Regions from separate parts of the Bacillus sp. C1 genome, predicted to be linked through region 2. Evidence: predicted binding sites of a transcription regulator. Region 2 holds the regulator's gene; each other region holds the start of a gene.
What was found. The regulator Rex, encoded in region 2, represses fermentation and respiration genes when NADH is low (regulators of the CRP and FNR family bind a similar motif). The targets are predictions, from matches to a motif close to TTGTGAAATATTTCACAA.
Positions count from the first base shown of each region.

Region 1: ACX5JI_RS24060 (L-lactate dehydrogenase) is a predicted target of Rex. The motif match lies at 1,289-1,306, and genes of this name have one in related genera.
Region 3: ACX5JI_RS18480 (lactate permease LctP family transporter) is a predicted target of Rex. The motif match lies at 1,880-1,897, and genes of this name have one in related genera.

Region 1 covers NZ_JBTMZT010000016.1:1,601-4,972, reverse strand. The annotation lists gene ACX5JI_RS24060 (L-lactate dehydrogenase) at 236-1,180, opposite strand; partial or broken gene ACX5JI_RS24055 (class C sortase) at 1,785-2,590, opposite strand; partial or broken gene ACX5JI_RS24050 (isopeptide-forming domain-containing fimbrial protein) at 2,683-3,372, opposite strand, start outside.
Region 2 covers NZ_JBTMZT010000024.1:4,231-7,602, forward strand. The annotation lists gene ACX5JI_RS26100 (ABC-F family ATP-binding cassette domain-containing protein) at 1-898, opposite strand, end outside; gene ACX5JI_RS26105 (redox-sensing transcriptional repressor Rex) at 1,083-1,712, shown strand; gene ACX5JI_RS26110 (YdiK family protein) at 1,737-1,931, opposite strand; gene ACX5JI_RS26115 (CPBP family intramembrane glutamic endopeptidase) at 1,935-2,678, opposite strand; gene groES (co-chaperone GroES) at 3,110-3,372, shown strand, end outside.
Region 3 covers NZ_JBTMZT010000007.1:72,838-76,209, reverse strand. The annotation lists gene ACX5JI_RS18485 (class I SAM-dependent methyltransferase) at 1-11, shown strand, start outside; gene ACX5JI_RS18480 (lactate permease LctP family transporter) at 214-1,833, opposite strand; gene ACX5JI_RS18475 (ArsR/SmtB family transcription factor) at 2,421-2,714, shown strand; gene ACX5JI_RS18470 (acid-soluble spore protein H) at 2,825-3,004, shown strand; gene ACX5JI_RS18465 (amidohydrolase family protein) at 3,086-3,277, shown strand.

The DNA of each region.
Region 1 (3,372 bases), on a different contig from region 2:
TAATTAAAGGTAATATTCCGATTTTTTGTCAAATATATCGAATTTTGACGAATATTCATTGGAAGCGATTTCTTTTATTAAAACGAAAAAGCACTCTTAAAAATAGAGTGCTTTTTCTATAAACAATCCTTTCCCAACAAAAGAAGTATATTTGGGGATATACAAAAAACGGAAAAGGGATTTATATATATTTATATAAATTCAGAAGCAGTTTCCCGCTTCTGAATCAAGTTACTTATAATACTGGAGCCATTGTTTCTTTTAATATTTTTACAGAATGAGCAAATTTCGCTTTTTCTTCTTCATTTAATTCTAGCTCAACGATTTCACGTACACCTTCGCGGTTAATAACAGCTGGAACACCTACGTAAGCATCTTGTTCACCATATTGACCGTCAAGATAAGCAGATACAGTTAGTACACTGTTTTCATTATTTAAGATTGCTTTTGTTACGCGAAGTAGTGACATACCAATTCCGTAGTAAGTTGCTCCTTTGCGCTCAATAATATGGTAAGCGGCATCGCGTACATTTACGAAGATTTCATCTAAATCTTTTTCTTTATACTGTTTATTATTTGCTAAGATTGTTTCCAGCTTTTGTACACCTACAGTAGTGTGGCTCCAAACTGGAAGTTCAGTATCACCATGCTCACCAATGATATATGCATGTACGTTACGTGGATCTACATCTAAATAATCACCTAACATATAGCGGAAACGAGCAGAGTCTAAAGTTGTACCAGAACCAATTACACGTTCTTTTGGTAATCCAGATTCTTTCCAAGTTACATAAGTTAAAATGTCAACTGGGTTAGTTGCAATTAAGAAAATACCATCAAATCCAGTATCCATAATACTACGAACGATTTGCTTGAAGATTTTTGCGTTTTTCTCAACTAAGTCTAGACGAGTTTCACCTGGCTTTTGTGGTAATCCAGCAGTGATACAAACAAGATCAGCATCTTTACAATCTGCATAGCTACCGCTCCATACTTTTGTTGGTGATGGACAAAATGGTACCGCATGGCTTAAGTCCATTGCTTCCCCTTCTGCCTTTGCTTCATTTACGTCTACAAGTACAAACTCCTCAGCTACACCTTGGTTAATCATTGAGTAAGCATAACTACAACCTACAGCACCTGTTCCTACTAATACTACGCGATTAATACCTTTTTTCATGGTAATTTCCCCTCTCTATTGTTCACATCTATTATTGTTTAAGTAATTAATTAAAATACTAATTTAATGTTGTTTAACTTCCTTACACACATATTGTAGCATGAATTATTGTGAAAGAATTCACAAATTATGACCTATTTGTGAACTTTTTCACAGATAGGAGAAAGTGATTATATCAAGTGTGGAATCCATTTCAATGAGAGCGTTTTCTTTAGATTGTGAATAAATGAATTGTAGCTTATTTCCAAGCATTTATCCTGCTATTTCCGTTTTAAAACAAGACTGTTTATAAAAGAAGAGCATGTTTTGATCAATCTTTTTCAAAACATGCTCTTCTTTTCGTTTATCAAGGTTAATTACAGTAAGAAGCTCTCCAATATGCCTCTTATATAAACACAATTTGATTTTCTAACAGATACATTATCGTTAGGAAGGATAGACAGAGACCTTCACTCATTTTCTCCTTCTGTTTTCACATGGAATGGGGCGAAAAAAGACACTGACCGCTTCTATCCATGGCCGGATGCTCTCATCCATCTGAAAAGAATGGTTTGATGTTCGTTTTTAAATTTTGATTTATATATAAAACCATATGATTCAATCATTACATTTTCTTTCTTATTTTTATATAGATTAGAATTGCAATCAAAATAATGAGCAAACTGCCTCCTGCAATCATCCACAGTTCTAACATAGATGACGATGTAGGCGTTTTTGCAATACTTTCTTTTTCTGCTAGTTCTTAAGGAATCCGGTGTCCTCTCACTAACATTCTATGTGTATGAACCCCATAAGGCGTACATGTAAGCAATGTCGTATAATCCTGATTCTCCACAACCATTAAGTCCTCTACTTCATTCGGTAAAACCACTTTAATTCGATCAACTTCATAAGCAAGAACGTTGTCTAATGAATGGATATAAAAAACATCCGATTCTTTCAGCTTATCTAAATCAGTAAATAACTTAGCTGAAGGTAATCCCCTATGTCCTGTTAATACCGTATGTGTACTTTCTCCGCCTACTCTAAATATCCTACTCCGCGGCTCAGGGCTTCTTCAGATGTTCCTTGATAAATGGGAAGTTTCACATCGATTTTTGGTATTTCGACATATCCCATAACATCGCCAATACTTAACACATCTGCATAAGACTTTTGATTCCCTGCCTGCTTTTCCGCAAATGGATCTGAAAGCGATTGTGTCGATTTCTGAACTTGTTTATTATATTCCTTCGCCTTTTCTTCACGACGTTCGAGTTCTTTCTTTTGAAGTTCTTTTACTTTCGTATCAAAAGAGCTTATCTGAGAGTAATGTGTTCTTGTTGCTAACCAATCACTTACTTATCGTTGGATATAAGAAAATACTAAGGCCTAATAAAAAACACATCCAAAAATGATATTCCGTTTCATAATATGCCCCTTTAATTGTGCTAAAATGTCGAAAAGAGGAAGCTACCTGCTCTTCCTCTTTTCGCATGCTATTACTCTAATTCTCTACAAATTTAGTTATTCGCAGCCATTAATGCGATACCTACTACAGAGAATAAGATTGTTCCCATACCACCTGTTGAAGGAAGGATCCAGCCGCTCTTATTATTTTCTACATTTAATTTAATTGTTTGATGATCTTATCAATTGTTACATCGATTGGATCTCTTAACAATTGATAAGATCCTGTTGAGCCGTCTGCATTTGTATAAGTTCGTGCTTTTGTCTCAACGATTTGATAATTTCCATAAGGGATATTATTCCATGTGATAATACCATTAGCATCTGATACACCTTTTACTGGTTGTCCTTCTACCACTACCACTTTACCGTCTTTATCGCGTAATTCAAACTCTGCACCTGCTAATGTTTTTCCATCTGCGCTATCTACTTTTGTTAATGTGATGCTACTAGTTGTTGGTGTAACAATAACTGGTTTTGTTTCCTCTTCACCCGTTACATCGTTTTTGTTTGTAAAGTCAATTGTTGCTGTATTCGGGATCTCTGTTCCTGCTGGTACACCTTCTTTACTTTGCGCTACAATTTGTAAATAGAATTCTTTTTTACCATCTAATTTTGAAAAATCTTTTACTGTCGCTGTTACTTGTTGACCATTTACAACTACTTCTACTACGCTAGAATCTACTACTACACCATCAATTTTCACAACTGGTGTACCGATAATGTTTAAGCGATTATCTACA
Region 2 (3,372 bases):
ATTGCTTACGGCGGCTTTGAGCACGTTTTGTTGTAGAAGCACGGGCGATGTTCTTTTGAACAAAGTCTTCCAGCTTAGCAATTTCCTCTTGTTGTTTTTCATAACGTTTCATTTCTTGTTCATATAATGCAGCTTTTAAATCTAAATATTTGCTATAATTTCCAACATATCGTCTACTTTCTTTATTAGAAATTTCATATACTTGTGTAACAAGCTTATCTAAAAAGTAGCGATCATGGGAGACGATTAAAATAGCGCCAGGATAGCCTTGTAAATATTGTTCAAGCCATGTTAGTGTATCGATATCTAAATGGTTTGTTGGCTCGTCCAAAATGAGTAAATCTGGTTTAGTTAATAGTAGTTTACCAAGAGCAAGTCTCGTTTTCTGACCACCACTTAACGTAGAAATTGTTGTTTGGTGTGTTTCGATAGGAAAACCAAGCCCACTTAAAATGGAGCGAATATCAGCTTCATATTGATACCCCCCCTGATCTTTGTAGTTTAACTGTAATTGATCATAATCAGCGAGTAATCTTTCGTATGTAGTAGCATTTGAAAAGTTCTCTTCTTTACCCATCTCCTGTTCTAACCTTCGAAGTTTCTTTTCCATTTGCTCTAGATGTGTAAAGACGGTAAGCATTTCATCCCAAATTGTTAAAGAAGTTTCTAAACCAGTATTTTGGGCTAAATACCCAATCGAAACATCTTTCGGTTTTATAATTTCTCCACCATCGTGGGATAATTCGCCGGCAATTATTTTTAATAATGTAGATTTTCCAGCACCATTTCGACCAACGAGTGCAATGCGATCTTTTGTTTGAACTTCCAATTTAATGTTTGCAAGAATTGTTTCAGCACCGTATAATTTTGAAAGCCCGTTCACTTGTAATAAAATCAATGTTTTCACCTCAACTAATTTCTTAACTTTGCCATGTTTATATTTCTCAATCATACTAAAAATAGTGTATAGTTTAAAATAAAGAGAGAAGTCTTTTCTCTATTATACAAGGAAAGTCATAAGTGCTAAACTTCTGTATTTGTTTTCAGTCTATGAACAAAGATAGGAAGAGAGGAGAGATTACATGGATCAGCAGAAGATTCCACAGGCCACTGCCAAAAGATTGCCTCTATACTATCGATTTATCCAAAACTTATCGCTTTCTGGTAAGCAACGTGTTTCATCAGCAGAATTGAGTGAGGCTGTAAAAGTAGATTCGGCAACAATTCGAAGAGATTTCTCATATTTTGGAGCGTTAGGGAAAAAGGGATATGGATATAATGTGAATTATTTACTATCATTTTTCCGGGAAACGCTCGATCAAGATGATATAACACGTGTAGCGCTTATTGGAGTAGGTAATTTAGGGACCGCTTTCTTACATTACAATTTCACGAAAAATAATAATACAAAGATTGAAATGGCTTTTGATGTCAATGAAGAGAAAGTTGGAAAAGAAATCGGAGGAATCCCTGTATATCATTTAGACGAATTAGAAGAGCGTTTAACAAATGATATACAAGTGGCAATATTAACAGTACCTGCTACTGTTGCACAAACTGTAGCAGATCGATTGGCCGAAACAAATATACATGGGATTTTAAATTTTACACCAGCACGATTAAATGTTTCGGAAAATATAAGAATTCATCATATTGATTTAGCTGTAGAATTACAAACATTAGTTTATTTTTTGAAAAATTATCCACAATAAAACGCAGAGGAATCCCTCTGCGTTTTATTGTGGCTTTTTCTTTGTGAATTTTATTAAGAGAAGTCGAAGTGCCAAATTAAAGTCAATTGTCGCCATAACAGCAAACAGCAGTGTCCAAAAGTTCCAGATTGTATCTGTAACGTTCGTGATTGCATAACGTGTAAAGACACATCCAAGAAGAAAATACAGTGCTGACATGAACAATGGTGAGTTCCTCATATTTTAAAATCCTCCGATAAATCCTTGCATTTGCTCTGCTTTTTTAATCATTTCTTGTATTTGATCGTTACTTATTATTACTTGAGTGATTGCAACTAATGTATTCATTGCAACATGAGCCATAATAGGAACGATAATTCGCTTTGTTTTCACATATAAGAAGGCGAATACAAGACCCATGGCAGTATAGACCAGTAGATGCGTAAAATCAAAGTGAATTGCTGCGAACACAAGGGAACTAATAATTGCAGCGATAAAGAAGTTGAATTTTTTATAAAGTGTACCAAATAAGATTTTTCTAAAGACAATCTCTTCTAAAATAGGACCGATTATTGATATAACAATCAGGAACCAAGGTGTCGTCCTTGCGATATCCATTAACTGTGCTGTATTTTCAGAACCTGGCTTTATGCCTAGTAAGTGCATTTCGATTGTACCTGCAATCGTTTGAGAAAAGAGAGCTAAAAAGAAACCAATAAAGATCCAGCCAATTGTGGCAGGAATAGTAGCACGTTTTGTATTTAAGTGCCGATCGCGAATGTCTGTTCTGAGGAGCAAAAGTACAATGCATAATGCGATGAAAAAGCTAATGATTGCCCAGTGTCCAGTTAGTATTTGTAGTTTTTCTTCTCTAGTGAACCCCCTGTTATCATATAGTCCAGTTTTCAGAAGAAGTGGTAATCCAACAATGCCTGATAACTGCATCAGAATGTATGTAACTATAATCCACCAATATTGTTTTTTCAAACGGTTTAACCATCCTTTCTAACTCTAGTGTATGGGATAGGGGAGGATAGCATGTAAATACCCACCCGAAGATACATCATGTGAATGCATATTATGATTTTTTTGTAAATTTTTATTTGAAAATGAAATAGCAGACAGGAAAAAGTTGTATGTATAGAGAAAACAACTTAGGGTGTCTTTCATATTGTAACATACGATAAGTAGAAACGCAGATTCATATCGCAAAGGCTGTAATTAGAAAAAATGAGAATTGAATAATACAGACAAGAATGCTTATATAGAAAAGCTTATAGAGTAATTTGCGAAAAAATTATGATTTTTTTACTTGCAAAAGAAAATTAGATTATTTATTATTATAAGTGTGTTAGCACTCAAGGTGATTGAGTGCTAATAAGGAAAACTTACATAGGAAAATGAGGAGGTTATTGTTCATGCTAAAGCCATTAGGTGATCGCGTTGTAATTGAGCTTGTTCAAGCAGAAGAAAAAACAGCAAGTGGTATTGTATTACCAGACACTGCAAAAGAAAAACCACAAGAGGGTAAAGTTATTGCAGTAGGTACTGGTCGAGTGCTTGAAAATGGTGAGCGTGTTGCTTTAGAGGTAGCAGCAGGCGATCTTATCATCTTCTCAAAATATGCAGGTACTGAAGTGAAATACGAAGGTACAGACTACTTGATTTTACGTGAAAGTGA
Region 3 (3,372 bases), on a different contig from region 2:
GAAGGAAATAAGCGTATACTACGCGGACTTCTCTATTATAAGGGTAACTACTGTATGCAACTAACGAAGGCTTTAATTGAAGGTGACATTATTTAAAATAAAAGAGACCGACTTTTTCAAGTCGGTCTCTTTTATTTTAAATGTACTATGGTTCCACGGGAGATTTTTCTTTGTTTGCACCTCACAAGTGAACCAAGGGATCGTTTCCACTTTTTAAAAGATATTAAATATAGAGTTAAGTTGAAGTAAACTAATGACAACTAAGAAAATTAAACTATATTTCATTGCTGTTTTAAATAGAGCTGATTCTTTACCAACTAGTCCAACTGCTGCACAAGCAACTGCTACAGATTGTGGTGATACCATTTTTGCCATTGTGCCGCCAACTACATTTAATGAAACAAGTGTAGAAGGTACGATATCTAATTGTGCTGCAGTTACTGCTTGAAGCGGTGCGAATAAAGAACCACTTGATACGACAGAACCAGTTAAGAATACGCCGATCCAACCTAGGATTGGAGAAAGAATAGGGAACGCATCGCCAGTAGATGATAAAGCTAGTCCAAGAGTAGAAGACATCCCGGAGTAGTTTGTTACATAAGCTAATGCGATTACACTACAAATTGTATAAATTGGAGCTTTTAGCTCTTTTAATGTTTCAATAGTTAGTTCTTTAATCAGTTTTCCTTTTGCGCGATACACAAGTAAAGATACGATAATTGCTAGTACGATTGCAGTAGTTGTAGATGAGAATACATCTAGCTTAAATATTGCTGCAAATGGTGTATCCACATTTACAATTGGTGTTGTTTTTATAACGTGATTGTGTAAACCAGGAATCTGGATATTCCATACTAAGTTTGCTAATGCACCATTTGGAGCAAATAAATTTTTGATTGCTTGTAAATTGAAAATTGTTACGAATGCAGTTAAGAATGCAAATGGTGACCAAGCGTATAAGATTTGTTTCATTGTGTAGCTATGTTTTTCTACTTGTTCTTCAGTTTTAGTTGAAGATTTTGGTTGCCATACACGTAGGAATAATGCAAGTGCAACCATGCTGACAACTGCAGCGAAAATATCAGTTAATTCTGCACCAAGGTAGTATGTTACAACAAACTGAGTAATGGCGAAAGAACCACCACTTACAAGGATACCTTGCCAAGTTTCTTTAATTCCTTTAAAGCCATCTACCATTGCAACAAGTAGGAATGGTAATACAAAGCTAATGAAAGGTAATAATGTTACAGTTTGACGACCAACAGTTAATGCGTCTATTTGTGTTAGTTGAGCAGGTACTGTAACTGGAATACCCATTGCTCCCATCGCCCCGCCAGCAATATTTGCAACTAAACAAATACCTGCTGCTTTTAATGGATTGAAGCCCATACCTACAAGTAATGCTGCTGTAATTGCAACAGGGACACCAAAACCAGCTGCACCTTCTAAGAAAGCACCGAATGAATAAGCAATTAATAAAACTTGAAGACGACGATCGTTTGTAATACTGGAAATACTGTCACGAATAACATTAAATTGCTCAGTTTTTACTGTTAATTTGTATAGAAAAATCGCTGCAATAACAATTGTACAGATTGGATAAAAACCAGCTGCTACTCCAAAGGCAGCGGATGATACGGCCATTGTTGCAGGCATTTTGTAAACGAATATGGAAAGAATGATTGCTAAAATTACACTATAAAGTCCTGATAAATAGCCTTTCATCTTAAAGACTGTTAAACAAAGAACAAAGAACAGAATTGGAAGAGCAGCGACAATTGCTGACAACCAAATATTGTTTAATGGATCATAAATTTGTGTCCAAGTACTCATAATAATGACAACTCCTATTTATAATTTGTGAAGAAATTCACATTATTTGTGAAAGAATTCACAATCACCTTACATCGCTAAGTATATTCCCGTTCAACACTATTGTCAACGTAAAAAAGTATACTTATCTCATAATAGTTTTAACTGTAAAAAAACTGCTACATTTTGTTCATAAACTGGACAAAAAGAGGAATCGTATCTATTTGAATACACAAATTTGGGTTGCACCCAATATTGAGAAGGAGGTCAACAGGAGAACGAAAAAGATTATATTTATATATCATTTCAAAGTAATAATTTACCATATGATTACAGAAAGGATTTTAGGTGAAAAATATAACGAAAGGCTTGAGAAAACAGCTTTTAGAAGCAAGGTATTCTTATTTGTATGTTTTGCTTTTTCAATAAGTCGTGTAGTATAATATTCAAAATCAACAAGGGGCTTTTTTCTTGAAGTGTATGTTGATCAAAGGAGGAAATAAATTTTTATTTTAGGTTGATAAAGTTGTGTCGTAACAGGGAATTTAAAAACAGATATATAAAAATAAATAAAGAGAAAATAAAAATGAAAAAATGAGGGGAACTTTATGAACCAAAATCAATTTGATTGTCGTATTTCAGAAGAGGATGTACAAATGTTACGAGCATTAGCCCACCCGCTCCGTCTTCGTCTTGTAATGGAGCTCATGGAACGTGGCACTTGTAACGTAACGCAATTGCAAGAAGTTTTAGAAATTCCACAATCTACTGTTTCACAACATTTAACAAAGTTAAAGCAGAATAAAGTTGTTCGTTTTGAAAGACGTGGCTTAGAAGTATATTATCAAGTGCATAATGAGAAAGTAAGTGAAGTTTTAAAAGTATTATTTTTAAAAATTTGAATATTATAGGAAGCGACGTGTAGAAATGTACGTCGTTTTCTTATGGAATATATTTCAAAGAAATATGAAAAGATAGAAAGGAGTGTCATAAGTAGAAGGAGAGATGTCGAATGGACGTAAAGCGTGTAAAACAAATTTTGTCATCTTCAAGTAGAATTGATGTAACTTACCATGGTGTACCGGTTTGGATTGAAAGTTGTGATGAGGGACGTGGAATCGCAAATGTCCATGATGTGGAAACACCAAATGAAACGGTACAAGTAGATGTTACATCGTTGGAAGAGCAATAAAAAGAGAAAGTTAGCTTTTAGGAGCTAACTTTCTCTTTTTATTTATAAAAGTGACAAGTAGTATGCAATTATTCATACTTTATGCACATTGGTATATTTCGTGAGGATGAACTTGGAACAATAGCAGAAGGAAAGTTAGCTGATATTGTTGTATTGGACCGGAATCTATTTCGTGTACCTGTGACAGAAATTAAAGAGACTCCAGCTATTTTTACAATGGTAGATGGAAATATTGTCTATCAGGATAGAAAACAGGTTGTTCAAAATTATTAGTATTCACAATGGTGTATTTGTCGCTGCGACAAATTGAGTAGAGCAAGAAAAGAATATGCCTGTTTATGGAAGGAGTTTGATCAGTAATCCAATGG